DNA from 2 places in the Micromonospora noduli genome. Region 1 is predicted to be linked to the other one. Evidence: riboswitches for the same ligand, from Rfam matches in the RefSeq annotation. Region 1 holds a riboswitch; the other holds the start of a gene.
The links. Region 1 has a riboswitch for thiamine pyrophosphate ahead of MED15_RS26695 (ECF transporter S component). Riboswitches for the same ligand answer to the same signal wherever they lie in the genome.
Positions count from the first base shown of each region.

Region 2: linked by a shared signal. The riboswitch ahead of thiE (thiamine phosphate synthase) and the one ahead of MED15_RS26695 (ECF transporter S component) in region 1 are both predicted to bind thiamine pyrophosphate.

Region 1 covers NZ_PYAC01000037.1:4,415-19,492, forward strand. The annotation lists gene dusB (tRNA dihydrouridine synthase DusB) at 1-49, opposite strand, end outside; gene MED15_RS26620 (glycine--tRNA ligase) at 114-1,493, opposite strand; gene MED15_RS26625 (hypothetical protein) at 1,608-2,087, opposite strand; gene MED15_RS26630 (antibiotic biosynthesis monooxygenase family protein) at 2,112-2,453, opposite strand; gene MED15_RS26635 (hypothetical protein) at 2,483-2,740, shown strand; gene MED15_RS26640 (metal ABC transporter substrate-binding protein) at 2,795-3,739, shown strand; gene MED15_RS26645 (metal ABC transporter ATP-binding protein) at 3,736-4,497, shown strand; gene MED15_RS26650 (metal ABC transporter permease) at 4,501-5,367, shown strand; gene MED15_RS26655 (ArsR/SmtB family transcription factor) at 5,411-5,710, shown strand; gene MED15_RS26660 (Fur family transcriptional regulator) at 5,707-6,105, shown strand; gene MED15_RS26665 (hypothetical protein) at 6,185-6,793, shown strand; gene MED15_RS33640 (hypothetical protein) at 6,971-7,138, shown strand; gene MED15_RS26670 (acyl-CoA dehydrogenase family protein) at 7,271-9,268, opposite strand; gene MED15_RS26675 (DUF6328 family protein) at 9,372-9,875, opposite strand; gene MED15_RS26680 (sugar isomerase domain-containing protein) at 10,015-10,764, opposite strand; gene MED15_RS26685 (AAC(3) family N-acetyltransferase) at 10,761-10,949, opposite strand; gene MED15_RS26690 (alpha/beta fold hydrolase) at 10,968-11,798, opposite strand; TPP riboswitch at 11,906-12,010, shown strand; gene MED15_RS26695 (ECF transporter S component) at 12,085-12,678, shown strand; gene MED15_RS26700 (ABC transporter ATP-binding protein) at 12,795-14,225, shown strand; gene MED15_RS26705 (energy-coupling factor transporter transmembrane component T family protein) at 14,222-15,022, shown strand.
Region 2 covers NZ_PYAC01000039.1:12,763-27,840, reverse strand. The annotation lists gene MED15_RS26845 (LLM class F420-dependent oxidoreductase) at 1-703, shown strand, start outside; gene MED15_RS26840 (cupin domain-containing protein) at 700-1,008, shown strand; gene MED15_RS26835 (hypothetical protein) at 1,085-4,291, shown strand; gene thiC (phosphomethylpyrimidine synthase ThiC) at 4,422-6,014, opposite strand; gene thiD (bifunctional hydroxymethylpyrimidine kinase/phosphomethylpyrimidine kinase) at 6,032-6,817, opposite strand; gene MED15_RS26820 (thiamine phosphate synthase) at 6,814-7,581, opposite strand; gene MED15_RS26815 (thiazole synthase) at 7,647-8,426, opposite strand; gene thiS (sulfur carrier protein ThiS) at 8,423-8,623, opposite strand; gene thiO (glycine oxidase ThiO) at 8,614-9,783, opposite strand; gene thiE (thiamine phosphate synthase) at 9,777-10,403, opposite strand; TPP riboswitch at 10,398-10,507, opposite strand; gene MED15_RS26795 (ThuA domain-containing protein) at 10,821-15,078, shown strand, end outside.

The DNA of each region.
Region 1 (15,078 bases):
GCTGGCCGAGAGTCAGCGGGCGCAGCGCGGGCACGGTCGAGGCAGTCACCGGACAAGTGTACGGGGCCCCGACCGGCGCTTATCGCGTCGGCCGAGACCCCGTGCGCAGTGTCTCAGCAGCCGGGGAGACGCTCGATCAGGTAGCGCTCGACCTGGTCCAGGGAGACGCGCTCCTGGGCCATGGTGTCGCGGTTGCGCACCGTCACCGCGTTGTCGTCCAGGGTGTCGAAGTCGACAGTCACACAGAACGGGGTGCCGATCTCGTCCTGCCGACGGTAGCGACGCCCGATCGCCTGCGAGTCGTCGAACTCCACCACCCAGCGCTTGCGCAGCAGCGTCGCGAGGTCCTTGGCCTTGGGCGACAGCGCCTCGTTGCGGGACAGCGGCAACACCGCCACCTTCACCGGGGCGAGCCTCGGGTCGAACCGCATCACAGTGCGCTTGTCCACGCCGCCCTTGGTGTTCGGCGCCTCGTCCTCGTCGTACGCCTCCAGCAGGAAGGCGAGCACGGCGCGGGTCAGACCCGCGGCCGGCTCGATGACGTACGGCATCCAGCGCTCACTCTTGCTCTGGTCGAAGTACGACAGGTCGACGCCGGAGTGCTTGCTGTGCGTGGAGAGGTCGAAGTCGGTGCGGTTGGCGACACCCTCAAGCTCGGCGAACTCGGTGCCACCGAACTGGAAGCGGTACTCGATGTCCACAGTCCGCTTCGAGTAGTGCGACAGCTTCTCCTTGGGGTGCTCGAACAGGCGCAGATTGTCCGCCGAGAGGCCGAGGTCGAGGTACCAGTTCCAGCGCTCCTGGAGCCAGTACTCGTGCCACTGCTCGTCGGTGCCCGGCTCGACGAAGAACTCCATCTCCATCTGCTCGAACTCGCGGGTCCGGAAGATGAAGTTGCCCGGGGTGATCTCGTTGCGGAACGACTTGCCGGTCTGCGCGATGCCGAACGGGGGCTTCTTGCGGGCGACCGTCTCGACGTTCTTGTAGTTGACGAAGATGCCCTGCGCGGTCTCCGGGCGCAGGTAGTGCAGCCCCTCGTCGCTCTCCACCGGACCCAGGTAGGTCTTCATGAGGCCGTTGAACATCTTCGGCTCGGTGAAGGTGCCCTTGTTGCCGCAGTTCGGGCAGTTCAGCTCGGCCAGTGAGGTGAGCGGCTTGCCGTGCTTCTCGGCGTACGCCTCTTCCAGGTGGTCAGCCCGGAACCGCTTGTGACAGAACTGGCACTCGGTGAGCGGGTCGACGAACTCGGCGATGTGGCCGGACGCCTCCCACACCTTGCGGGACAGGATCACCGCGGAATCCAGGCCGACGACATCGTCGCGCTGCTGGACCATGGTCTTCCACCACTGCCGGCGGACGTTCTCCTTGAGCTCCACGCCGAGCGGACCGTAGTCCCACGCCGATCGGGTGCCTCCGTAGATCTCACTGGAGGGGAAGACGAAGCCTCGGCGCTTGGCGAGGCTGACGACGGCATCGATACGGTCGGCTGGCATGTTTCCTCCTACGCCGGCTGGCGGTCGGCGGGGGCGAGATGTGGATGGAACGGTCGGTTCGGGACAACGGTACGACCACCGTCGCCCCGAGCCCAGCAGAATACCGGGGACGGGTCAGCTGACCTCGCAGACCTCCACGCCGCCGGTCTGCCCGTCCTGCCCGAGGCTGACCTGTTGCCGCTCCCGGTCGCCGCCGTCGAGGGTCACGTCGACCGGCACGGTCAGGTAGGTGGTGTCCACCTCACCCACCCGGAACGCGGTCACCTGCGGTTCGGCGGCGGCGCGCCGCTCGAACTCCGGCCGGGACTCACGCCGCTGCGCGTCGTCGCAGAGCTGGTCGTACGCCCGCCCGTAGTTCCGCTCAACCAGCGCCTGGTAGTAGTCGCCGGTCACGGTGCGGGCCTGTTCCCGGATCGCCTGGACTCCGCTGACGGCCAGGCCGACGACGGCGGTGCCACCCCCGCCGCAGCAGAGCACCACGGCGAGCGCGCCGACGCCGAGGCCGATCCAGAGTCGAGTCCGGCGGCCCTCGGTGGGCGGCGCGGCGAACGGCGGAGCCACCCCGGGACCGGGTGGCGGGGCGGGTGCGGTCATAGGAGCAGCGTAGTGTCCGGCGGCTCAGCGGTAAGGACCCGCAGCCCGATCACTCTCGGCGACGACCACGGCCCCGCCCGGGGCGGCGGTGGCCAGCGCCTCGTAGGCGGAGGGCTCGTCGACGGACTCGGCGAGCAGCGGCACGGCGCTGACCTTGACCTCGAAGGCGCCCAGCGCCCGCCGGTACGTGCCGACCGACTCCCATTCGGTGACCAGTGACCAGTGCCGGGGGTCGTCCAGCGCCCGGACCAGTTGGCCGCGCAGGTAGCCGGGCCGGGCGGCCAGCGCGGTGAGGGCGGCGTGCGCCCGTTCGGTGAAGCCGTCGGCGGCATCGACGTCGACCACGAACCGGTTGGTCACCAGCACCGGGGGTTCCTCCTCGTAGAGTCTGTGGGATGCAGCGTACGCAGCGCCCTCTGCTCGCCCGGTTGGCCGGGGCGAACCCGACGTCGGTGTTTCTGCTCACCCTGGTGGTGGTGCTGGTGGCGTTCTTCACGCCCGGGGTGATCGGCGGGCTGCTCACGCTCGCGCTCGCCGGGGTCCTGATCGCCCTGTTGGCAACGACCTGGGCGGTTCAGGCGCCGCAGACCCGGGTGATCCGGCTGGTGATGCTCACCCTGCTGGTGACGGTGGGCCTCGCGAAGCTCCTCTGACATGCAAGCATGCGTTTTTGACAATCATTATCGTTGCCACGGACAGTTGACGACATGACCAACCGCGCCACGTACCGTGTCCTGGCCGCCGCGACCGCCCTCCTCGCCCTGGGCGCCGGGGCCGGCTGCTCCACCGGCGGTGCCGCCGGCGCCGACCCCCAGCGAGTCGACGTGGTGGCCGCGTTCTACCCGCTCCAGTTCCTGGCCGAGCGGATCGGCGGCGACGCGGTCCGGGTCACCAACCTGGCCAAGCCCGGTGCCGAGCCGCACGACCTGGAACTCAACCCGAGCCAGGTCGGTGAGGTCAGCGACGCGGAGCTGATCGTCTACCTCAAGGGGTTCCAGCCGGCGGTGGACGACGCCGTGGCCCAGAACGGCGGCGACCGGGCGTTCGACGTGACCAGCGTGCAGCCGCTGTTGGACGCGGCCGCCGGCGGGCACGACCACGAGGGCGAGGAGGGGCACGCCGAGGAGAGCGGCGGCAAGGACCCGCACGTCTGGCTCGACCCGACCCGGCTGGCCGGCATCGGCGACCAGCTCGCCCAGCGCCTCGGCAAGGCCGACCCGGACCACGCCGCCGACTACACCGCCCGGGCGGCCGCCCTGCGCGCCGACCTGACGGCCCTAGACGGCGAGTTCAAGCACGGTCTGGCGACCTGCCAGCGGCGGGAGATCGTGACCAGCCACGCCGCGTTCGGCTACCTCGCCGACCGCTACCAGCTGGACCAGGTCGGCATCACCGGGCTGAGCCCGGACGTCGAGCCCTCGCCGCAGCGCCTCGCGCACGTGATCGAGGAGGCCAAGGAGCACCAGGCCACCACGATCTTCTTCGAGACCCTGGTCAGCCCGAAGGTGGCCGAGACCATCGCCGGGCAGGTCGGCGCGAAGACCGCCGTGCTCGACCCGATCGAAGGGCTCGCCGCTGGCAGCAACGGGGACTACCTTTCGGTGATGCGCACCAACCTGCGGACCCTGCAGACGGCCTTGAGCTGCTCGTGACCTCACCTGTCATCACCGTCGAGCACGGGGTGGTCGGCTACGACGGCCGCCCAGTGCTCCGGGACATCTCGCTCACCGTGACCGCCGGCGAGGTGGTCGCGATCCTCGGCGCCAACGGCTCGGGCAAGTCCACCCTGATCCGCGCCGTGCTCGGGCTGGTGCCGATCAGCGCCGGCTCGGTCACCCTCTTCGACCGGCCGTTGCGCCGGTTCCGGCAGTGGGCACGCATCGGGTACGTCCCGCAACGGCTGGGCGCCGGCGGCGGCGTACCGGCGACCGTCCGCGAGGTGGTGGCCTCCGGCCGGCTGGCCCGTCGAGGGGTGCTGCGTCCGCCGGGTCGAGCCGACCGGTCCGCCGTCGACGCCGCGCTGGGCGCGGTCGGCCTCGCCGACCGGGCCGGTGACCCGGTGTCCACGCTCTCCGGCGGCCAGCAGCAGCGCACCCTGATCGCCCGGGCCCTGGCCGGCCAGCCGGAGCTGCTGGTTCTCGACGAGCCCACCGCCGGGGTGGACGCGGCCAGCCAGGAGGCGTTCGCCGGCGCGCTGCGCGACTTCGTTGGCGACGGCGGAACGGTGCTTCTCGTCGCCCACGAGTTGGGCCCGCTGCGACCGGTGATCAGCCGGGCCGTCGTCGTCCACGAGGGTCGCATCGCCCACGACGGCGCGGTGCCGGACCCGGCCGGCCATCACGCGGAGCCCGACCACGACCACGTGCACCCGCACTGCTACGACGAGCCCGCCGGGCTGTGGAGCAACTGACCCATGGAACTCTTCCAGTACCCCTACATGCAGCGCGCCCTGATCGGCGCACTGGTGATCGGCTTGGCCGCTCCGGCGCTCGGCATCTATCTGGTGCAGCGCCGGCTGGCGCTGATCGGCGATGGTGTGGGGCACGTGGCGCTGACCGGCGTCGGGGCGGGGCTGCTGCTCAACCGCTCACCGGTGCTGGTCGCGGTGATCGCCGCCACCATCGGCGCGATCGCCATCGAGATCGTCCGGGCCCGTGGGCGTACCTCCGGTGACCTGGCTCTGGCCCTGCTCTTCTACGGCGGCATCGCGGGCGGCGTACTCCTGGTTGGCCTCTCCGACGCGACCAGCGCGAACCTCAACGCCTACCTGTTCGGGTCGCTGACCACCATCTCGCCCGCCGACCTGACCACCATCGCGCTGCTCGGCGCGGCGATCCTGGTCACGATGATCGCGTTGCGGCCGGCGCTCTTCGCGGTCAGTCACGACGAGGAGTACGCCCGGGTCTCCGGCCTGCCGGTCCGCACGCTGAACCTGCTGATCGCGGTCGCCACCGCGGTCACAGTGACCATCGCCATGCGGGCCGTCGGCGTGCTGCTGATCAGCGCGTTGATGGTGGTGCCGGTCGCCACCGCCCAGCAGGTCACCCGGGGCTTCCGCAGCACGATGGCCGCCGCGATGGCTCTCGGTTTTTTCGCCGCCGGCTCGGGTGTCTGGGTGGCGGCCACGGCGGACACCGCACCGGGCGCCTCGGTGGTGCTGGTGGCGATCGCGTCCTTCCTGGTGGTGGCCGTCGCCGGCGCTGTCTGGCGGGTCGTGCGCCGTCGGACGACGCCCACCGCCGCGCCGACACCGGAACCTCACGAGGTCGTGCTGAGCTGAGCCTGGTCAGCGCGACGTCGGTGGTATTGGTTACCGTTGCAGGATGACCAGCGCGACGGGCTACGACGGGTTCGACGGGGCCAGCGAGCTGCTCCGCGCCCTGTCCGCTCCCATTCGGCTGGCCATCGTCAGTGAGCTGGCCGGCGGCGAGCGGTGCGTGCACGAGTTGGTGGAGAAGCTCGGCGCGGCGCAACCACTGGTCTCCCAACACCTGCGGGTGTTGCGCGGAGCGGGGGTGGTGCGCGGCTCCCGCCGAGGCCGGGAGATCGCCTACAGCCTCGTCGACGAGCACGTCGCGCACATCGTGGCCGACGCGGTCAGCCACGCCGGGGAGGGATCATGAGCGAGAGCAGCGCCGCGGTGCGCAACACCCGGCAGCGTTCGGCGGTGAGCGCGCTGCTGGGCGAGATGGAGGGCTTCCACAGCGCGCAGGACCTGCACGCGATGCTGCGGCAGCGCGGCGAGCGGGTCGGCCTGACCACCGTCTACCGCACCCTCCAGGGGCTCGCCGACGCCGGTGAGATCGACGTGATGCGTCCGCCGGGCGGCGAGCACCTCTACCGCCGGTGCAGCGAGGGGCACCACCACCACCTGGTCTGCCGGGTGTGCGGGCGTACGGTCGAGGTGGCCGGCCCGGCCGTGGAGAGCTGGGCCGATCGGGTCGCCGCACAGCACGGCTACGCCGACGTCAGCCACACCCTGGAGATCTTCGGCACCTGCCCGACCTGCCCGCGCTGACCACCATCGCCCGGTCGATCGCGATCCGGGCTCACTTCACGGCTACACCGGGCGGGGCGTTCGTGGCACGCTGGCCGGCGTGAAAATCTATGCCGATCGGTTTCCGACCGCCGCCCGTCAGTTGCTCACCGACCTGCTCGTCGTCGCCTGGGTGTACGCGGCGATCCGCGGCGCGCTGTGGCTGCACGACCTGGTGCAGAAGCTCGCCGTGCCGGGGCAGAAGTTGGAGGGCGCCGGCAGTGGGCTCGCCGACAACCTGGGTGACGCCGGCAGCAAGGTCGGCCGGGTGCCACTGGTCGGCGACGAACTCACCGCACCGTTCCAGCGCGCCGCCGAGGCCGCCCGATCGCTCGCCGACGCCGGGCGCGACCAGCAGCAATTGGTCGACCAGCTCGCCCTGGCCCTCGCCATCGCGGTGCTGATCTTCCCGCTCGGCATCGTGCTGTTCGGCTGGCTGCCGCTGCGGCTCCGCTGGATGCGCCGGGCCGGATCGGCGACGAAGCTGGCCGCCGGGCCAGCCGGCCGGGACCTGCTCGCCCTGCGCGCGCTGGCCACCCAGCCACTGGGCAAACTGACCCGGATCGGTCCGGATGTCGCCGAGGCGTGGCGGCGCGGCGACGACGCGACTGTCGACGCCCTGGCCGCCTTGGAACTGCGCCAACTCGGCCTACGCGGCCGGGGCCGCTGAGGTCGTTCGCCGGCACGCCCGCCCGTCGGGGCAGCGCCACTCCGGTAAGCGATATACCTCAGAGGTATAAATATGACTCCCTGGTATACGGCTCACGAGTACTTGTCCACCCGAAAGGGCACCGAGAGCCGGCCGGGCGCAGGTCCAGCCCGACGCGGGTGTCGTTAAGGTCGTCGGGTGTTCTACTTCCTCGTCGTCATCGCCGTCCTGCTGCTCGGCTACGCCGCCGTCCTGGTCTCCTTCCTCCGCCGGGGCAAGAAGATCCCACCCGCGGCGTACCTGGCCCTGGCCGCGCTCAACGGTCTGATCCTGGCGGGAGTGCTGGCCTGGGCGGTCTCCCGCTGACCGACAGCGCCGATCTGCGCGACCGCGCGGCGGCCGATCTGCGCGACCGCGCGGCGGCCGATCTGCGCGACCGCGCGGCGGCCGATCCGCGCGACCGTCAGCCCGCGCGGCGGCGAGCCCGCGCGGCGCGGTTTACGGCTTTGGTGGGATGCGGCGGCGGACGTCCTCGGCGGTGGACGGGCCGGGCGACCAGCGGGCCACCCAGGGCAGCTCCTCGGACGGGGTGAGCACGCCCTCTTCCAGGCCCGCGTAGCGGCCGGCGAGGATGCGCTTCGCGGCGGCGGTGTCGACCGAGTCGGTGTTGTCCCAGAGTGCGGTGAACAGGGCGTCCACCCGCACCCGCGCCTGCCGGCAGAACAGGTCGGCCAACTCGACGTTCTCCGGGCGGCTGTCCCGTTCGGCGTTGGCCCGGACGCAGACCGCGGACATCGCGAACAACTCGGCGCCGATGTCCACCACCCGGCCGAGGAACGCCTGCTTACGCTCCATCTTTCCCTGCCAGCGGGACATCGCGTAGAACGTCGACCGGGCCAGCTTGCGCGACGAACGCTCCACCTGGCGCAGGTGCGCGGCGAGCGGGCCGAACTCGGCGTACGCCGAAGGGCTCTGCCCCCGACCGACGGCGAGGGTGGGCAGCCACTTCGCGTAGAAGGCGCCCGCTCGCGCGCCGGCTCGGGCCTTGCGGCCCAGCCCCGCGTCCGGGTCGATGATGTCGCCGGCCACCGACAGGTGGGCGTCGACCGCCTCCCGCGCGATCAGCAGGTGCATGATCTCGGTGGAGCCCTCGAAGATCCGGTTGATCCGCAGGTCGCGCAGCATCTGCTCGACGGCGGCCGGGCGTTCGCCGCGGGCGGCCAGTGAGTCGGCCGTCTCGTAGCCGCGCCCACCCCGGATCTGGATCAGCTCGTCGGCGATCTTCCAGGCCATCTCGCTGGCGTACAGCTTGACCAGTGCCGCCTCGATCCGGATGTCGTTGCGGTCGTCGTCGGCGAGCAGGCAGCAGAGGTCGAGCATCGTCTCCATGCCGTACGTGGTGGCGGCGATGAAGGAGAGCTTCTGCGCGACCGCCTCGTGCTCGCCCACCGGCCGTCCCCACTGGACCCGGTCGGCGGCCCACCCCCGGGCCACGTTCAACGCCCACTTGCCCGCGCCCACACACATGGCCGGCAGTGAGAGCCGGCCGGTGTTCAGAGTGGTCAGGGCGATCTTCAGCCCCTTGCCCTCGCCACCGATGACGTTCTCGGCGGGGACGATCACGTCGTGGAACCGGGTCAGGCTGTTCTCCAGGCCGCGCAGGCCGATGAACTCGTTGCGTCGCTCGACGGTGATGCCGGGACTGTCGCCGTCCACCACGAACGCGGTGATCCCGCCCCGACGTCCCTCGGTGGCCGGCACCCGGGCCATCACCACCAGCAGGGTGGCCACGATGCCGTTGGTGGCCCAGAGCTTCACCCCGTTGAGCCGGTAACCGGTGCCGTCCTCGGTCGGCTCCGCGATGGTGGCCAGCCGGGCCGGGTCGGAGCCGACGTCCGGCTCGGTGAGCAGGAACGCGGACACCTCGCCGGCGGCGAGCCGGGGCAGGAAGCGTTGCTTCTGCTCGGCGGTGCCGAACATCTTCAGTGGCTGCGGCACCCCGATCGACTGGTGCGCCGAGAGCAGCGCGCCGATGGCCGGGCTGACCGAGCCGGCCAGCATGAGCGCCCGGCAGTAGTGCAGGTTGCTCAGCCCGAGCCCGCCGTACTTGCGGTCGATCTTCATGCCGAACGCGCCGAGGTCGGCCAGGCCGTGGAACACCGAGTCGGGTATCGACGCGTCCCGCTCGATGGCCTCACCATCCACCTCGGAGGTCAGGAAGGCGCGGAACCGACCGAGGAACTCCTCCGCGCGAGCCACGTCGTCCGGATCGGATCGGGGCCACGGGTCGATCAGGTCGAGCCGGAACCGGCCGAGGAACAACTCCTTGCCGAAGCTGGGTCGGTCCCAGGTGGACTCCCGGGCGGCCTCGGCGACCTGCCGGGCCTCCTTCTCGGTGACCTGCCCGGCTTCCGCGGGCAGTGGCGCGGCGGCACCGGCGGTGATTTCGGAGTCGGGGCCGTCCGGTGCCGGTCGGCCATCCTGCGTCGTGGTCACGGCTGCCCCCTCGAAGCTCGGTGCGGCTGTTCGACGTGCGCGACTACCGCCACGCTACCCCCGGTTGTTACCCAGGGGTAGCGCTGCGTGAAGATCGGCGCGGTCAGCGACCGTTGATGGTGTCCGGGTCGTCGTCATCGTCGTCGATGTCGTCCTCACCCCAGTTGCGTCGGGCGAACGGCAGGGCCACCCAGAACGTGAGGAACCAGATTCCGGCCAGGGCGCTGAGCACGAAGGCGATCGGCCGGTCCAACACGAAGTCGGTGATCAGCAGCACCGCGCTGACCATCGCGATCAGCATGAAGGCGAGGCCGCCGGTGGCCATCCGGTGTGCGAAGCGGACCAGCTCCGGTTTGCGCCCCTGCCGGAACAGCGCCCGGTGGAACGCCACCGGCGAGATGATCAGTGCGGTGGCGGCGGCCGCCGCGAGCAGCGCCACGATGTAGACGTCGCGCTGGAACTCCGTGGTCTCGGTGAACCCGTTGCTGAACGGCAGGGTGAGCAGGAAGGCGAAGAGGATCTGCACGCCGGTCTGGGCGACCCGCAACTCCTGCAGCAGGTCGGCGAAGTTGCGCTGCCAGCGCTGCTTCTCGGTCTCCTTGGACACGCGCTACCTCCGGTGAGACGCTACTGCCGGCGGTCCCGGCCGCCGGCAGCAACGCAAATGCCCCACCCGGCCGAGCGCGAAACAGGTTCACGACACCGGCCGTTCAATTCGGCGACGCAGGTCGGCCGCCGGCACCGTGTCAGGACCCGCGTCGGATCCGGCCCGCGTACCGCGCTTCCAGCTCGTTGTTGTGCGCGTCGCCGTCCGGGATGTTCGCCGACAGGTAGACCGGGGGCCGCTCCCCCGCCGCCAGCAACCGCGCCACGACCTCCACGGTCACCTGCTGCGCCAGCAGCGCCGCTGTGATCGAGGAGACCGCGCCGACCGCGCCGCCACCGGGCAGGGGCAGCGTCGCGTCGCCGTACGGTGCGCCGTTGTCGAGCACCACGTCGGCGAGGTCGCTCAGCTTGCGCCCGGACGGGTGCCGGGAGGTCATCCGGCCGGAGTGCTGCGCCGAGGTGATCGCCACCAACCCGTGACCGTGCTCCTTCACCAGCGTGGCGAACTCCACCATCGCGCCGTTGACCCCGGAGTTCGAGGCCAGCACGAAGACGTCGGTGGGGCGCACCGGGGCCAGCTCGTAGAGGCGGTGCGCGACGGCCGGGTCCCGTTCCAGCAGCGGGCCCAGCCGGTCGGCCGGTTCGCCGCCGAGCAGCACCAGGTCGCGTAGCGCGATCCGGTTGGTCGGCACCAGCCCGCCGGCCCGTCCGGCGATCTCCATGGCGAGGGCCTCCGAGTGCCCGGTGCCGAACGCGTGCACCACGCCGTCGGCTCGGACGGCCTCGGCGATCAGGTCGGCGGCCCGCCCCACCGCCTCCCGCTGACTGGCGGCCACCCGCCCGATCGTCTCGGTCACCACGGCCAGGTAGTCCTCGGCACTCACCGTCATACGTCCTCCGTCGTTCGATTACGAGCCAGCCAGCGAACCGCGAAGTCGACCGCCGCCCGCTGGCGCATCAACCTGCCGGTCCCGGTGCCGACCGGTGCGGTGCGTACCGCTCCGGTGGCCTCCAGGTCCCCGCCCAACGCGGCGAAGTCGTCCGCGTCGAGTCGTACGTCCTGCCACCGGTTCACCTCGCGGACCCGCACGGCTCAGGCCGTTCCGCCGGCTCGGGCCAGGATCGCCTCGGCGAGCGGGGCCGGCGCCGCGTCCGGGATCCAGTGACTCACCCCGGGCAGCTGCACGAAGCGGTAGTCCCCAGTGACGTTCTGCGCGCACGCCTCGGCGGCGGTCCGGCCGATGGCGACGTCCCGGTCACTCCAGACGTACGTGGTGGGCACCTCGACCGGGCCGACGCCGGCCAGGTCGGCGCGGGACATCGCCCGGTACCAGTTCAGCGCGGCGGTGAGCGCCCCCGGCTCACGCATCGGGTCGGCGTACCGGTTCACCCGGGACGTGTCGCCCACCCCGCCGAGCAGCTTGCGCAACGCGGTGGCGTGCCACGCCAGCAGCACCTTCTCCGCCTTGTCGGGCTTGCGGAACAGCGCGATGTACGACGAGCGGGCCTTCTGTTGGGCGTCGGTGCTCAGGGCGTGCGCCATGGCCGCCGGATGCGGTACGGACACCGCGGTCAGCGTGTGCACCCGCTCGGGGTGCCGGGCGGCAACCGCCCAGGCCACGATCGCGCCCCAGTCGTGGCCGACCAGGTGCACGGCGTCCAGCCCGAGCCCGTCGAGCACCGCGACCACGTCGGTGACCAGTTCGGGGATCCGGTAGTCGGCCACCGCCGTGGGCCGGGCGCCGGGTGAGTAACCGCGCTGGTCCAGCGCGTACGTGCGCAGCCCACCCGCGTGCAGCGCCGGCACCACGTCGTCCCACTCGCCACTGTGCTGAGGGAAACCGTGCAGCAGCAGGACGGGTACGCCGTCCGTCGGACCGCCGACGGTCACCTCGAACGTGAAGCCTCGCGCGTCAACCCGCATGATCGGAAGCGTACCCAGCCCGCGGTCGGCCGGTCGCTCCCGCAGGTCAGGCGGACGCCCTGCTGGGCCCGTGCCCCCGGTCGGTGTTAGCGTCAGCGAGACAACTTCATATCCGACAGGGGAGCGCACAGCGCTGAGAGTGCGGGCACGCCCGCAGACCCTCGAACCTGATCTGGGTAATGCCAGCGCAGGGAGTTCGGTCGACCTCCAGCCGCGCCGCAGTCCGGTGCCACCGGACGCGGCGTGCGTCTTCTCCTGGTTCGCACTCACGAACTGGGAGCAACACATGAAATCCACCACCGACACACACCGTTGGCGCACCATCGACATCGTGGTCGCCTCGGTGATCGCGGTCGCCTTCGGCGTCATCTTCTGGGCCTGGGGCCTGGTCTGGAGCGCCACCGAGGGCGCGTTCGCCTTCTTCCCGCCGGCGCAGACGCTGCTCTACGGCGTCTGGCTGATGCCGGCGGTGATCGGTGGGCTGGTCATCCGCAAGCCCGGCGCCGCGCTGTACTGCGAGACGGTGGCCGCGGTCCTGTCCGCGCTGCTGGGCAGCCAGTGGGCCGGCACGGTGATCCCGCAGGGCATCGTGCAGGGCATCGGTGCCGAGCTGGCCTTCGCCGCCTTCCGGTACCGGTCGTTCCGGCTGCCGACCGCGGTGTTCGCGGGCGCGCTGACCGGCCTCAGCGCCGCGCTGTTCGACTTTTTCGTCTGGAACGTCGACTACGCGCTGACCGACTACCGCATCCCGTACGCGCTGCTCACCATCGTCAGCGCCACAGTGATCGCCGGCCTCGGCGGCTGGCTGCTCACGAACGCACTGGCCAACACCGGCGTCCTGGACCGCTTCCCCGCAGGCCGAAACCGAGCCCTGGTCTAACCCCACCCACTCGCGCGTTGATCAAGAGGTTTGCGTCAACGGAAGGCGATTTCCTGACGCAAACCTCTTGATCAACCGGGGTGGACGGGGCCGGTTGGGTGGGAGGGGGTGGGTTGGTGGGCGGGGTACTGCTGCGGGGGTTCGGGTGGCGGCACGCTGGGCGGCGCGCCTGGGCCGTGCGCGGGGTTGATCTGCGGGTTGAGGCTGGGGAGCGGGTTTTGCTGCTCGGGCCCTCCGGGGCTGGTAAGAGCACACTGCTCAGCGCGCTGGCCGGGCTGCTTCCCGAGGACTCCGGCGAGCAGGAGGGCACCGTCGAGATCGACGGGCTCGACCCGCGCAAGGGGCGGGAACGGGTCGGCATCGTCTTCCAGGACCCGGAGACCCAACTGGTGATGGCGCGCTGCGGCGACGACGTCGCGTTCGGGCTGGAGAACCGGGGCGTGCCGGCCGACGAGATCTGGCCCCGGGTGGACGAGGCGCTGCACCGGGTCGGCTTCCCGTACTCCCGGGACCGCCACACCGCGGCGCTCTCCGGCGGCGAACAGCAACGCCTCGCCCTGGCCGGCGCGCTGGCCCTGCGCCCCGCCCTGCTGCTGCTCGACGAGCCGACAGCCAACCTCGACCCGGCCGGAGCCGAGCTGGTCCGGCACGCGGTGGCCGGCGCGCTGGACGCCGACACCACGCTGATCCTGGTCGAGCACCGGGTCGCCGAGGCACTGCCGCTGGTCGACCGGGTGGTCGTCCTGGAACCGGGCGGCGGCGTCCGCGCGGACGGCACACCCGAGGCGGTCTTCGCCGCCCACGGCGCAGCCCTGGCCGCCGAGGGGGTCTGGGTGCCCGGTCACCCCATCTCGCCCCGAGCGGCCACCGCCGACCCCGGGGAGGTGTTGCTCACCGCCGACCGGCTCGGCCTGCCGCCCCGGCTGGGCTCCACCGACCTGGCGGTACGCGCCGGTGAGGCACTCGCCGTACGCGGACCCAACGGTGCCGGCAAGTCCACCCTGGCGTTGCTGCTCGGCGGTCTGCTCCGGCCCGGCGACGGTCGGGTCACCGCGTCCGCCGAGTTGGCCGGCGCGGACCACCGCACTCCCCCGCACCGGTGGCGGGCGCCCGCGCTGGCCCGACGGATCGGGTCGGTCTTTCAGGATCCGGAGCACCAGTTCGTCACCAGCACGGTCTTCGACGAGCTGGCGCTGGGCCCGCGCCGCACCGGTCAACCCGAGGCGGCCGTCAAGGAGACAGTGGCCGGGCTGCTGGACCGGCTACGGCTGGCCCGGCTCGCCGCTGCCAACCCGTACACCCTCTCGGGTGGTGAGGCGCGGCGGCTGAGCGTCGCGACCGCCCTGGCCACCGCGCCACGCCTGCTGATCTGCGACGAACCCACCTTCGGCCAGGACCGGCGGACCTGGCGGGAGCTGGTCGACCTCTTCGCCGACCTGCGCGACGCCGGGCACGGCGTGGTCACTGTCACCCACGACGCGGACTTCGTCGCCGCGCTCGCCGACCGCACCGTCACCCTGCACCGCGCCCCGGACGACCACCGATGATCAGCATCGAGCCGGTCGCGGCACCGGACGCGCCGTTGGCCCGCCGCAACCCGGTGGCGAAGGTCGCCGCCGCACTCGTCTTCTCGTTCACCCTGCTGGCGACCCTGGACCCGGTGGCCCCGGCGATCGCCATCGCCCTCGAACTGGCCGTCCTGCCGCTGTTCGGCATCCGCTACCGGGTGCTGGCCCGGCGGGCCTGGCCGCTGCTGCTCAGTGCCGCCGGCATCCTGGTCACCCTGGTGCTGTTCGCGGCCGACCGGTCCGGCCGGGTCCTGCTGGACGTAGGACCGGTGCTGGTGAGCACCGGCGTCCTGCTCACCGCGCTCGGCCTGGTGCTGCGGGTGTTCGCGGTGGCCCTGCCCGGTGTGATCGTCTTCGCGACCACCGACCCCACCGACCTGGCCGACGCGTTGATCCAGAACGCGAAGGCGCCGGCCCGGTTCGCCATCGGGGCGCTGGCCGCGTTCCGGCTGGTGCCGCTGCTCGGTCAGGAGTGGCAGATGATCAGCATGGCTCGACGCGCGCGGGGCGTCGACGCGGGACGCAACCCGGTGGCGAAGCTGCAGCTCTTCGCCTCCACCGCGTTCGCGTTGCTCGTCGGGGCGATCCGCCGAGGCACCCGGTTGGCGGTGGCGATGGACGCGCGTGGCTTCGACGCCGGCACACCTCGTACCGTCGCCCGTCAGCAGCACTTCACCCGCGCCGACGTCCTCCTCATCGCCGGCGCGGTCGTCCTCGCCGCCGCCGCCCTGACCACGAGCGTCCTCCTGGGCACCTTCCGCCCCCTGATCAGCTGAGTCCCACCCCGCCGGCCGCTCGCCGGCTGCCCGCCGCCGGCCGCCCGCCGCCCGCC
Region 2 (15,078 bases), on a different contig from region 1:
CCCCCTCGCGGTGATGGTCGCGCAGGTCGACCAGATGAGCGGTGGCCGGGTCGACCTCGGCATCGGCGCCGGCTGGTACGAGCGCGAGCACACCTCGTACGGAATCCCGTTCCCGTCGGTCGGCGAGCGCTTCGACCGGCTGGCCGAACAGCTTGAGGTGATCACCGGGTTGTGGGCAACCCCGCCCGGCGAGACCTACAGCTTCACCGGCGACCACTACCGGCTGGTGGACGCCCCCGCCCTGCCCAAGCCGGTGCAGGTGCCCGGGCCGCCGATCATCGTGGGCGGGCGTGGCCCCAAGCGCACACCCGAACTGGCCGCCCGGTACGCCGACGAGTTCAACATGCCGTTCAAGTCCGTGGCCGCCACCTCCGAGGCGTACGACCGGGTGCGCGAGACGTGTGAGCGCACCGGACGGACGGAGTCCGGGCGCGCCCCGTTGGTGCTGTCCGCCGGGATCGTCGTCGCCATCGGCCGGACCGACGCGGAGGCCCAGCGTCGGGCCGCGCCCCTGCACGAGAAGAGCGCTCTGCCACCGGAGGACCCGGTGGTCGGCTCCCCCGCGCAGCTCGCGCAGCGGCTCGGTGAGTTCGCCGCGATCGGCACCACCCGGGTCCACCTGCGCCTGATCGACTTCGATGATCTCGACCACCTCGAGCTGATCGCCGCCGAGGTGCTGCCCCAACTGGACGGAGCACGATGACCGACGTGATCGACGGAACCGAACTCGGACCGGTGGGTCAGGAAATCGTGTACGAGAACGACCGGGTCCGGGTCTGGCACATCCGCCTCGAGCCGGGCGAGCGGCAACCGCTGCACCGGCACGACCACCCCTACCTGGTGGTGGCGATCGAGGGCGCCAAGAACGTCGTACAGACCATCGACGGCACCCGGATCGACGCCGACGAGCCCACCGGCGGAGTGGTCTACCGGGACCCGGGCGCGGTGCACATGCTGACCAATGTCGGGGATACGACTTACCTGGCCCGGCTGGTCGAACTCAAGTAGGCACGCCGATGGCCACCGGCGTGCCTCGCGGCGCGCCGGTGGCGATCGGGTGTACCAGGTGCGTAACGTGCCGGACATGGCCTTTCGGACCTGGGGCAGACTGCTGCTCACGGCGCTCGGGGTGAGCGTGCTGGCCGGAGCCGGCCAGCTCGGCGTCGCGTACGGTTTCGGCATCGTCCGGCTGACCGGCGCATTCACCGGTACGACCGTCAACCAGTGGCCGGCCCAGCTCGTCTGGGTGGGCTGGTTCGCCGCGAACGCAGCCGTCGCCGGCGCTGTCCTGACCGGACGCCTCGCTCGCCGCGACGCCCCGGCGGTCAGCACCGGCCGGCAGTTGGCGGTCGCCGGCGCGGCGGCGCTCGGCGCCACCGTCATCGCCCCGCTCTGCATGCAGCCCGCCCGCGCCGCGGAGCTGATCTCCGTCGACCCGGTCTGGGCGGTGGGCATCTGCGCCATGGTCGGTGCGGTGATCGGGGCGGGCGCGGCGATCGCCGTCCTGTTCCGGCCCGAGCTGGGATGGAACGTGTCGGCCGTGGCCGGCGCGGTCTGGCTGCTGGCGCTGATCTCCGTCCTACCGTCGCTCGGCACGGCCGGCCCACTGCCGACCGTCCGGCTCGGCGTACTGGAGCCGAGCTGGCTCGACAACGCCGCCGCACAGCGGCTGGCGCTGCTCCTGCTGCCCATCGTTGCGCTGCTGGCCGGCGCGGCGACCGCCGGGCTGGCTCGCTGGCGGGGTCAGGCTCCACTGGTCAGCGCCGCCACCGGGGTGGCCGGTCCGGTGCTGGTGGCGTTCGCCTACCTGACCGCCGGTCCGGGCGACGCGGTGGACCGCTACCAGGCCGCCCCCTACTACGGCTCGTTGATCGCGATCCTCGCCGGAGCGCTCGGCGCGGCCGCCGCCGCGCTGCTGCGCTGGCCGACGGGCACCCGTACCGCCGATCCGCAGGTGATCGAGCCCACCGCCATCCTGCGCCCGCTGCCCGCCGGCCCGGCGCTGCCCGGCGCTGCGAAGGACCGGGACAGCGCGGCGAACGACCAGGACAGCGCCGAGCGCACCGACACGGAGACGACCAACGCCGAGCTGGCCACCGGCACGAAGCCCGTCGGTGTCGTTGCGGGTCCGTGGGCGACGGGCGACCCCGATGCCGTACGCACCGTCCCGGCCCACTGGGACTGGCCGGAGACCACAGCGAGCGGACAGCACGGTCCGGCTCCCGCCACTGCGGCTCCCGCCCCGACTCCCGCCGCTCCGACTCAGCCCGCGGCCTGGGTGACCGCGCCGACCGGTGAGTTCACCGCCGCAGGGCAGACGCCCCCGCGCCACGATGACGTCCTGGCCACGACCGAGCCCTCGGCCAGCACCGACGTCAGCAACGTCACCGACGCCACCGCGACCGCCACCACGGCCGGACGCGCCGACGCCGCGACCCCGACGGGCGGCCGAGCGGTCGACGACGAGCCCACCGGCAGCACCGCGACGGACACGAGCAGCAGCACGGCGACCAGCGGCAGGCCGACCGGTGGACGCACCACCCGCAAGTCCGCCGCCATCCCGGGCGGCACGGGTGCACCCGGTTCCGACACGACCAGCGCGGCCGCGACCAGCGCTCCGACCACCTCGGACGCGCCCATCCCCGCGACCGGCACGGCCCCGACCAACGCAGCCGCGACCAGTACGACCCCGACCAGTACGGGCAGCGCCACCGAGGCGACCAGCACAGCACCGACTGGCACCGACGCTCCCAGTCCCGCCGCCACGGCCTCGACGGGCACGGGCACGGGGGCAGGCACGAGCACGGGGGCGAGCAGCGCGGGCACGGCCGACCACGACACGCCCGAGGCGCCGCTGACGATCAAGCCGCGACGCGGCCGCAAGTCGAAAGCCAACTCGGACGCCACCGCCTCCGACGCGGCTGACGACACGTCCCGTGCCGGTTCGGCAACCACCAGCGAGACGACCACCAACGAGACGACCACTCGCGAGACGACCACCGGCCGCGCCACGAAGGGCACCCGGCCGGGCAGGTCCGCCGACAGCATCGCCTCCGACGCGGCCACCGACACTCCGGCGCCCAGCCGGGGCAGCCTGGGTGAGCGGTCGAGTTCGACCGCCGAGGTCGCCTCGGCTGCCGCCTCCGACACGGCAGCAGCCCGGACCACGGCTACCGGCGCGAAGCGAGCACCTGCCACCCCCGCCACCGGCTCGAAGCGAGCACCGGCCGCCTCGACGACCGCCGGAACCGGCGCGACGCAGGTGCCCGTCAACCCGGACTCCTCGACCACGGCAACCGACGACGCACAGAGCCCGACCACCGGGACCGGGGCGACACCAGCACCGACCACCGGGACGGGGGAAACACCAGCACCGACCGCCGCAACCGGCGCGACGCGAGCAGCGGCGGCGGCGCCGACCACCGCGGCCGGCCAGGTTGGCCCGGAAGCCACCCCGCGCGTCCCGACGGCCGGCACGGGCAGCAAGGCAGCACCTGCCGACACGACCAGCGATTCCGTAATCGCCGGGGCTCGTGGCACCGACAGCGCGCAGCCCGCCGCCGAGGACGTTCCCACCGCCGGGTTGTTTGGGGCCACCGCCGCCAGTGACCCGGACACGGACCGGTGGACGCCCGCGCCGTCGGCCTGGCCGGTCACCTCGACCTGGACGGTGCCACCGCAGGCCTCCGAGCCGGAGGCAACGGCATCGGAGGGGTCGAGCAGGCCCGACGAGCCGACCGGGCCGACGCCCAGGCCGCGGCATCGGGCACCGTTGCCGGACCTGAGCCGGGCCGGCACCTGGAACGCGTTCGACACCTCTCGGCGTCGCGGGTCGGCGGGATCGCAGGACAGTTCGACGGCACGCACAGCGCCACCCGAAGCCGGCGAGACGACCGCTCCGGCGGAGCACCCGGGCCGGCCGGAATTCCCGGGCACGCTGGGCACGCCCTCCGGTGCCGCCGCAACCAGCGCCACCACCGACAGCACCACCACCGGCACCACCACCGGCGATGTGGCGCCTACCGACACCACGTCGGCAAAACCGACGCAGCCGAAGGTGGCAGAGCAGCCCTCCCGGCGAGGCCGGCTCGGCGGGCTGTTCCGCCGTAACCGGTCCCGCGCCGACGAGGAGAGCCCGACGACGTCGGATGAAGCGGAGCCGCTGGCGTCCCAGGATGAGGAATTCGTCGACTGGGTCGCCGGTCTGAGCAAGCCGGTGTCGGACAACGAGCCCGAACAGGAGAACGGCCGCCGGTCGTTGCGCTCCACCGGTCGACACCACCGCGACTGACCCACACCACACAGCGCACCGAACGTACCGACCGGTCGCTTGATCGACTCGGGTTCACTGATACCGGGCTATCCCACGCGGCCGGACACCCCGACATCAATGAACCCGAGTCGATCACCCCGCAGGTGGGTCAGGCGAGCGGTAGGTAGACCCGACTCCCGCCGGAGACGAACTCCTCCGACTTGTCCTTCATGCCGCGCGCCGCGTACTCCTTGAGCTCCTGGGTGATCTTCATGGAGCAGAACTTCGGGCCGCACATCGAGCAGAAGTGCGCGGTCTTCGCCGGCTCCGCGGGCAGGGTCGCGTCGTGATACGAGCGCGCCGTCTCCGGGTCCAGCGAGAGGTTGAACTGATCCTCCCAGCGGAACTCGAACCGCGCCTTCGACAGGGCGTCGTCCCAGGCCTGCGCGCCGGGGTGACCCTTGGCCAGGTCCGCCGCGTGTGCCGCGATCTTGTACGCGATCACGCCCGCCTTCACGTCGTCCCGGTCCGGCAGGCCGAGGTGCTCCTTCGGCGTGACGTAGCAGAGCATCGCGGTGCCGAACATGCCGATCATCGCGGCGCCGATCGCCGAGGTGATGTGGTCGTACGCGGGCGCGATGTCGGTGGTCAGCGGACCGAGCGTGTAGAAGGGCGCCTCGTGGCACCACTCCTGCTGAAGGTCCACGTTCTCCTTGATCTTGTGCATCGGTACGTGACCGGGCCCCTCGATCATCACCTGGACGTCGTACGCCCAGGCGATCTTCGTCAGCTCACCGAGGGTGCGCAGCTCGGCGAACTGCGCCTCGTCGTTGGCGTCGGCGATCGACCCAGGACGCAGCCCGTCGCCGAGGGAGAACGTCACGTCGTAGCGCGCGAGCAGCGCGCACAACTCCTCGAAGTTGGTGTAGAGGAAGTTCTCCTCGTGGTGCGCCAGGCACCACGCCGCCATGATCGAACCGCCGCGGGACACGATCCCGGTCACCCGGTCCACGGCCAGCGGCACGTACGGCAGGAGCACACCGGCGTGCACAGTCATGTAGTCCACGCCCTGCTCGGCCTGCTCGATCACGGTCTCCCGGAACACCTCCCAGCTCAACTTCACCGGGTCGCCGCCGACCTTCTCCAGCGCCTGGTAGATCGGCACCGTCCCGATCGGCACCGGCGAGTTGCGCACGATCGCCTCACGGGTCTCGTGGATCCGCTTACCCGTGGACAGGTCCATCACGGTGTCCGCGCCCCAGCGGGTGGCCCAGGTCAGCTTCTCCACCTCCTCCGCGACCGACGAGCTGACCGCCGAGGTGCCGATGTTGGCGTTCACCTTGACCAGGAACGCCTTGCCGATGATCGCCGGCTCGCACTCCGGGTGGTTGACGTTGAGCGGGAGCACCGCCCGACCGGCGGCGATCTCGGTCCGCACGAGTTCCGGTTCGACGTTCTCCCGGATCGCCACGAACTCCATCTCCGGCGTCACCACCCCGGCCCGCGCGTACGCGAGCTGGGTGGGCCGACGACCGTCCACCCCGGCCAGTGGCGTGCCCGCACCCCGCACCGGGGCCACGTCACCCCGCTCGGCGATCCACGGCCCGCGCAGCGGCGGCAGCCCCACCTCCGGGTCCGAACCAGGGCCGGACGTGTCGTAGAGCCGCACCGGCGGCAGGTCCCCGGTCAGCCCCACCTCCGCGAACGGCACCCGGACATCCGGCCGCGAACCCTCGACGTACACCTTGCCTCGTGCGTGCATGACAGCCTCCCTGGTGATCAAGCGGACCAGCCGAAGTGGTTCAGCGGCCCGCGTCCCGCGCCCAGCTCCCAGCCCCGCGCGCCGGTCAGCGCACGGAGCACGTACTCCTTGGCGGCCCCCACGGCGGCCGGCACCGGATCGCCCAGACCGAGCCGCACCGCGATCGCCGCCGAGAACGAGCACCCGGTGCCGTGGGTGTGCCGGGTGGTCACCCGGGGTGCGCGCAACACTGTGGTGACGCCGCCGCCGTGCAGCACGTCGACCGCCTCGCCCCCGTCCAGGTCACCACCGGTGACCACCACGTACTCCGGGCCGCCGGCCACCAGGGCCTCGGCGGCCACGACCATCGCGGCCACGTCGTCGACCGGGCGTCCGGTTATCGCCGCGGCCTCCGCGCAGTTCGGGGTCGCCACAGTGGCGTACGGCAGCAGCCGCTCCACAGCGCCCACCACGCCCAGCCGATGACCGCTCGTGGCGACGAGCACCGGGTCGACGACGAGTTGAGGCAGCCGGCCGTCCCGGGCAGCCTCGGCCACCACGTCCGCGATCGCCGGGGTGCCGAGCATCCCCGTCTTCACGGCACAGACGGTGAAATCGGTGAGCACGCTGTCCAACTGCTCGGTGACAGTGCGCGGGGGCAGCGGCAACACCGCGTCGACACCCCGGGTGTTCTGCGCGGTGACCGCCGTGAGGACGCTGGTGCCGTACGCGCCCAGCGCGGCGAAGACCTTGAGGTCGGCCTGGATGCCTGCGCCGCCGCCGGAGTCCGAGCCGGCGATGGTGAGCAGTGTTCGCGGGGTCATTTTCTTTCCTTGGTCGCGGTTGGGGGCTGCGGCGGGCCGTCGCTGGTTGCGGTTTGGGGCTGCGGCCGACCGTGCCCACTCCGGGCGGTCAGGCTTGATCCCTGCGTGGGCACGGTCGGCCGCAGCCCTGACGTGGAGACCTTGGTGACCCCGCGCCGGGTTTGGGTCAGCACAGGGGTGACCGCCTCGACATACGCGCTGGTCAGACTCGCTGCTGTTTCGGTTGGGTCTTCGGCTCGCATGAGTGCGCCGAGCACTGCTACCCCGACGGCTCCCGCCTGGACGCAGGCGGTTACCTGTTCTGGGGTCTCGACCCCGCCCAGGGCCAGCAGGGGTATCGGGCTGGCGCGCACCAGGCTGCCCAGCCCCGCAATGTCCAGGGGTGGGCCGTAACCCGGTTTGGTCTTTGTGGGCCAGACCGGGGAGATCGTGGCGTAGTGCTCGGTGGTCAGGCGGTCCAGCTCGGGTTGGTGGTGGCAGGAGCGGCCAACCAGGCCGTGGGGCGGCGGTGGGTACGGGCCGGCGGCGGGCAGGTGCACGGCGTCACCGCCGAGTGGGTCGGGGCCGGCCACGATGAGGGTTCCGCCGACGTCGGCGAGGATCGCGCGCAGGTCGGCGGCGAGGGCGGCGCGTTCGGCGCGCGGCAGGTCCTTCTCCCGCAGCACCACCCAGCGCACTCCCCCGGCCACAGCTCCCGCGATAGCCAGGTCGAGCCGAGCGCGAGCGACCAGCCGATCGGTAAGAACAACAACCCCAGACGGGATCTTGGAAGGAATGGGCCTTTCCAGGGGCAGATTGCTTCCAAGATCTGCGGGCGGCACCAACCCGGTCACAGCTCGGGTCTCCCCTCGTCGGGGGTGGAGGCGAGCGCGTGGAAGCGGCGCTCGATCCGGCCGGCCTGGGCTGCCAGTCGGCCCGCCTCGACCGCGTACCGCATCGCGGTGGCCATCGCCACCGGGTCGGCCGCCCGGGTGACAGCGCTCGCCAGCAGCACCCCGTCACAGCCCAGCTCCATGGCCAGCGCCGCGTCGGACGCGGTGCCGATACCGGCGTCGAGGATCACCGGCACGTCCACACCCTGCCGGATGAGTCGAATGTGGTGCGGGTTGCCGATGCCGAGCCCCGAACCGATCGGGGATCCGGCCGGCATCACCGCGGCGCAGCCCACGTCGGCGAGGCGGCGGGCGAGCACGGGGTCGTCGCTGGTGTACGGCAGCACTGTGAAGCCGTCGGAGACCAACTCCTCGGCGGCGCGGAGCAGCTCCACCCCGTCGGGCAGCAGCGTCCGCTCGTCGCCGATCACCTCCAGCTTGACCCAGTCGGTGTCGAACGCGTCCCGGGCCATCCGGGCCACCTTCACCGCCTCGGTGGCGGTGTGACAGCCGGCGGTGTTCGGCAGCAGGCGGACGCCGCACCGGTCCAGCAGCTCCAGCAGCCCACCCGTGGAGCCCGGCGCCGTGCCCACCCGGCGCAACGCCACTGTGACCAGCTCGGTGCCGGAAGCCCGAATCGCCTGCTCCAGGACGTGCAGGTTCGCGGCACCACCGGTGCCGAGGATCAGCCGTGAGGTGAAGGTCTGCCCACCCAGCTCGAAGGGCACGGCGCTCACCCGCCCTGCGCCGCGGTGAGCACCTCGACCCGGTCACCGTCGCGCAGTGCCCGCGCCGGCCAGCCGGTCCGGGGCACCACCTCGCCGTTGACCGCGACCGCCACCCCACGTGGCTGCGCCACGATGTCGCGGACCAGGTCCGCCACGGACGCGCCGGCGGCGACGCTGCGCCCGGCCCCGTTCACCGTCAACTCCACAGGTCCCCCTCCGTCGTCGGTTCAGGTCCGCCCGACGCGGCCGCCGCGGCGGCACCGCCGAAGCGGTCGGCCCGGAAGGGCGCGAGCAGCGGGTCGGGTACGCCGCCGAGCACCAGGTCGGCGATCAGGTCGGCGGTGATCGGGGTGAGCACGATGCCGTGCCGGTGGTGCCCGGTGGCGGCCAGGACGTCCGGTCGGTCGGGCAGCGGCCCGAGGATCGGCGCGTTGTCCGGGGTGCCCGGGCGCAGCCCGGCGACCGCCTCGACCAGGTCGTACTCGGCCAGCTCGGGCAGCAGGTCGACCCCGGCGCGCAGCAGCCGTTGCACAGCACCGGCGGTGACAGTGGTGTCCGAGCGCTCCTCGACCGTCGCGCCGAGCACGACCTCACCGTCGGCGCGGGGCACCAGGTAGACGTGCTCGCCGTCGGCGTACCCCCGGATCACGTGCCGGAAGCCCGGCGCGACGCCGTCGGGCGCGCGGAGCCGGAGGATCTGGCCCTTCACCGGCCGCACGGGCAGGCCGGTGAGCGCGGCGGCCCCGCAGCCGGCGGCGACCACAATGACCGGTGCATCCACATCGGACAGGAACCGGACCGGCTGCGGCACGAGCACCGCGCCGGCCCGCTGCGCGGCCGCGCGCAGCGCCGGCACCAGCAGCCGGGGGTCGACCTGGTGATCGGTGGGCGCGAGCGCGCCGCCGCGCACCCGTGGGGCGAGCGCCGGTTCGCTGTCGCGCAGCTCGCTGGGGCGCAGCGGCGTCACGGGCAGACCCAACCCCTGCTGGTACGCCCACAGCCGGCGCGCCTCGGCCAGGTCGTCGCCGGTGAGCCCGACCATCAGGGTGCCCTCGGTCCGGTAGCCGATCTCGACTCCGGTCGCCTCGGTCAACTCAGCGGCGAACGCCGGCCAGCGGGCGGCGGACGCCAGCAGCAACCCGGTCAGCTGCCGCTCACCGAAGTACGCCTCGGCGACCGGGGAGAGCATGCCGGCGGCCACCGCCGACGCCCCCGAGCCGGGCGCCGGATCGTGCACCACCACCCGCAGCCCACGCGCGGCGCAACGCCAGGCGATCGCCAGCCCGATCGGCCCCGCCCCCACCACTGCCACGTCCGGCCGGACCCGGTCGCTCGACAGCGCTGACGGGGACCGGCCGGTCAGCACGTCAGGGCCTCGATCAGCTCGGCGGTAGCCCGTGCCGGGTCGGCTGCGGTGGAGACGGCACCGACCACCGCCACCCCGTACGCCCCGGCGGCCCGCAGCGCCGGCACCCGGGCGGCGGTCACTCCGCCGATCGCGATGACCGGAACGTCGACGGCGTCGACGACGGCGCGCACCCCGGCGGGCCCGATGGGGTCCGGCAGGCCGGTCTTTGTGCTGGTGGTGTGACACGGCCCGACGCCCAGGTAACTGGCGCCCGCCGCGACGGCCTCGCACGCCGGGCCCGGCGCCCGAGCGGTGGCGCCCAGCACACCGGTGGGGCCGAGCACCCGGCGGGCGGCGGCGACCGGCAGGTCGTCGACACCGACGTGCCCACCGGCGGCGCCCACCGCCAGCGCCACGTGCAACCGGTCGTTGACCAGGCAGGTCGCCCGGTACGACGCGCAGAGCGCGAGCACCCGCCGGGTCAGGTCGTACGCCTCGCGGTCGGTGGCGGAATCCTCGACCCGGACCTGCACCACCAGGTCGGCGTGGGCCACTGTGAGGGCGGCGCGAACCACGGCGAGTGGGTCGCGACCTTCTCGGGTGTCGGTGATGAGATGCAATCGCCCCAGGGACGGCACGGCAACGCTCCTCCCTGCGCCGGCATTACCCGGATCAGGTTCGACGGTCGGGGGCTGTCAGCCCCCCTCTCAGCCCGGTACACCGGGCTCCCGTGGGTTACTTGCGTGTCACCGTACGACAGATCCGCCGGCCTGCCAAGGCACGGGGTCGGCGGTGGCCGGCCGGTCGGGCCGCGCCAAAACGAGCGAGATCCAATGGGGCACTTCATACGGTCCTGTTCGGAATGTCGCCCCCCGTTGCAGAACCGTTACCCGTCCGCATCTTGCCCGACATCGAGCGAGCCGAATTAATTTGTTCAGCGATTCGACAAAATGTCGGTGGGGGCACCCTGGCAGGGTGCGACCACCGGCTCCATCAGGGAGGGCCTTCGGCGAGCCGACTCCCGCGAGCTCTGTCACTACGACACAGGAGGCGGCGTGTCCCGTTCTCGTCGTGCCCGCTTACCCATCACCGCAACCCTGATCTCCCTGGCCATGGCCTCGACCACCCTGTTCGGCGCGCCCGCGCAGGCGGCCGCCCAGGTTCCCCCACGGGATGCGAAAGCCGCAGCCCCGGTCAGCCAGGTGGCGCCGAAGGCGCCAAAGGCCGCGGCCGATCCCTTCTCCGTCCTCGTCTTCTCCAAGACCGCCGGCTTCCGGCACGACTCCATCCCCACCGGCATCGCCGCCATCCAGCAACTCGGCGTCGACAACGGATTCACTGTGGACAACTCCGAGGACGGCGCCGCATTCAACGACGCCAACCTGGCGAAGTACAAGGCGGTGATCTGGCTCTCCACCACCGGTGACGTGCTCAACGCCGACCAGCAGGCCGCGTTCGAGCGGTACGTGAAGGCCGGTGGCGGCTACGTCGGCATCCACGCCGCGTCGGACACCGAGTACAGCTGGGCCTGGTACGGCGACCTGGTCGGCGCGTACTTCGCCAACCACCCGCAGAACCAGCAGGCCACGGTCAAGGTGGAGGACCACGCCCACCCGTCCACGGCCGGGTTGCCGGACCGGTGGTCCCGGTTCGACGAGTGGTACAACTACCAGACCAACCCCCGGCCGGACGTGCACGTGCTGGCCAGCCTGGACGAGAAGAGCTACACCGCCGGCGCCGGCGCGATGGGTGCGGACCACCCGATCGCCTGGTGTCAGGACTACGACGGTGGCCGCTCCTGGTACACCGGTGGCGGGCACACCCGGGAGTCGTACGCCGAGCCCGAGTTCCTCTCCCACCTGCTCGGCGGCATCCGCACCGCAGCCGGCGTCGAGAACGCCGACTGCGGCGCCTCGAAGACCTCGAACTTCGAGAAGGTCACGCTGGACAGCAACACCAGCAACCCGATGGAGCTGGACGTCGCCCCCGACGGGCGGGTCTTCTACATCGAGCGCGACGGTCGCGTGCAGATCGTGAAGCCGGACACCGGCAACACCGTCACCGCCGTCGACCTGGACGTCTTCACCGGTAACGAGGACGGCCTCATCGGCATCCGGCTCGACCCGGACTTCGCCACCAACAAGTGGGTGTACCTGTACTACGCCCCGAACGACGGGGTCACCCGCAACCTGCTGTCCCGGTTCACGGTGACCGGCGACACCATCGACCTGGCCAGCGAGAAGCAGGTGCTACGGGTCGACACCCAGCGCAACACCTGCTGCCACGCCGGCGGCAGCATGGCCTTCGACGGCGACGGCAACCTCTACCTGGCCACCGGTGACAACACCAACCCGTTCGAGTCGAACTCGTACTCGCCGCTCGACGAGCGGTCGGGCCGCCAGGACTACGACGCGCAGCGCACCTCCGCCAACACCAACGACCTGCGCGGCAAGGTGATCCGGATCCACCCGGAGGACGACGGGACGTACACCGTTCCGGCGGGCAACCTCTTCGCGGCGGGCACCGAGAAGACCCGCCCCGAGATCTACGCGATGGGCTTCCGCAACCCGTTCCGGATCGGCACCGACCCGAAGACCAACACGCTGTACGTCGCGGACTACGGACCGGACGCCAACGCGGACAACCCGAACCGGGGCCCCCGCGGTCTGGTCGAGTGGAACGTCGTCACCCCGGGCAACTACGGCTGGCCGTACTGCACGGGCACGAATGAGGCGTACAACGACTACACGTTCCCGTCCGGCCCGAGCGGTCCGAAGTTCGACTGCGCGGCGCCGGTGAACAACTCGCCCAACAACACGGGCCTGACCAACCTCCCGCCGGTGGTCCCGGCGACCGTCGACTACGGGTACGCCGGTGACGCGCGTTACCCGGAGATCGGCGGCGGCGGCGCCCCGATGGGCGGCCCGGTCTACCGCTACGACGCCGACCTGAACTCGAACCGCAAGTGGCCGGCGTACTACGACGGCAAGGCTCTGCTCGGCGAGTGGAACCAGAACAAGATGTACACCATGCAGCTGACCCCCGACGGCAAGTCGTTGGTGGACATCAACCAGCTGCTGACCGGCATGAGCATGGTCCGGCCGATGGACTTCGAGTTCGGCCCGGACGGGGCGCTGTACCTGATCGAGTGGGGCAGCGGCTTCGGCGGCAACAACGACAACTCGGGCGTCTACCGGATCGACTACACCGCCGGTGACCGCGCCCCGATCGCCGCGGCGTCCGCCAACCCGACCTCGGGTCCGGCGCCGTTGACGGTGACCTTCTCCAGCGCCGGCTCCCGGGACCCGGACGGTGGCACGCTCACCTACGCCTGGACGTTCGGCGACGGGCAGACCTCGACCGAGGCCAACCCGACCCACACGTACGCCACGGCGGGCAACTACACCGCCCAGCTCACCGTCACCAACCCCAAGGGCCGGACCGCGGTGGCCAACGTGCCGGTCACCGTGGGCAACACCGCGCCGACGGTCTCCATCGAGTTCCCACCGGACGGCGGTTTCTTCAACTGGGGTGACCAGGTCCGCTACTCGATCAAGGTGACCGACCCCGAGGACGGGCAGATCGACTGTGACCGGGTGGGGCTTCAGGTGCTGCTCGGTCACGACGAGCACGCCCACCCGTTGGAGCAGCACACCGGCTGCACCGGCACCGTCCAGACGTCGCTCGCCTCCGGGCACGGCGCCGAGGCGAACGTCTTCGCGGTCTTCGAGGCGACCTACACCGACGAGGGTGGTGCCGGCGGTGCCGGTGCCCTGACCGGTCGGCAGATCGAGGTTCTCCAGCCGAAGCAGAAGCAGGCCGAGTACTTCACCGCCACCGGGCGTGCCCCGGTGAGCACCGGCGGTGGCGACCCTGGCGTGCAGCGGGAGGCCGGCGCCGACACCGCCGGTGGCGGCCAGAGCATCGCGTTCATCGAGGACGGTGACTGGTGGTCGGTCGCTCCGGCGGACCTGACCAACATCACCGAGATCCGCTTCCGGGCAGCCTCCGCCGCCGCCGGCGGTCGGATCGAGGTTCGCGCGGGTGCGGTTGACGGACCGGTGGTCGCCACGGCCGTCGTACCGTCGACCGGCGCGTGGCAGACGTACACGGACGTGAGCGCACCGGTCACCGGCGCCGCGAGCGGCTCGCTGTACTTCGTGGCCCGCGATCCGAACGGCGGAACGGGTTCGCTGTTCAACGTCAACTGGATGGACTTCGTCGGCCGCGGTGTCACCGAGAACGGGCCGCCGGTGGTCAGCGCCACTGCCACCCCGGCCACCGGCACCGCACCGGTCACCGTCGCCTTCGACGGCACGGCCACCGACGCCGAGGGCGACACCCCGTTGACGTACGCCTGGGACTTCGGTGACGGGGGCTCGGCGACCACACTGGACGCCAGCCACACCTACACCAGCCCGGGCACCTTCACGGCCACCCTCACGGTGACCGACAGCAAGGGCGCCAAGTCGTACGCCACGGTGCCGGTGCGGGTCGACGCGCCGGACACGTCCTGCTTCGGGGCGCGTTCGGACGACTTCAACGGCAACAGCCTCGACAAGGAGCGCTGGACCAGCATCGTTCGGGAGAACCAGCTCTACTCGCTCAGCGGCGGCGCGCTGCGGCTGCCCACTGGCGTGGGTGACCTCTACGGCGCTCGCAACGACGCCACCAACCTGGTGCTCCAGGCGGCCCCGACCGGCGCGTGGGAGATGACCACCAAGGTCACCCTGCCGGTGACGGCCAACTACCAGCAGGCCGGCGTCCTGGTGTACGGCGACGACGACAACTACGCCAAGCTGGACCTGCTGTACAACGGCAGCCGGCGGGTGGAGTTCATCCGGGAGACGGCGGCCACTCCTCGCAACGAGGCCGCCGACAGCGCCGCCGCACCGGCGGGTGACACCGTGTACCTGCGGATCACCAGCGACGGGACGAACCTGACCGCGTCCGCCTCGGGCGACGGGCAGACCTTCACCCCGGTCGGCCGTTCGGCCGCGCTCGCCGGCATCACCAACCCGCGGATCGGGGTCTTCGCGCTCAACGGAGGCACCGAGGCGCCGGTTGTCGACGCCGCGTTCGACTCGTTCCAGGTCACGCCGGACGCTCCGGCCGGCCCGGTCGACCCGTCGGACGAGTTCACCGGCAGCACGTTGGACAAGTGCCGGTGGGACGCCGTGACGCGGGAGGACCCGAGCGGTTACCGGGTCACCGATGGCGCGCTGCGGATCGACGTGCCCAACGGTGACATCTACGGCACCGACAACACCGGGCCGAAGAACTTCATCCTCCAGACCGCGCCGTCCGGCGACT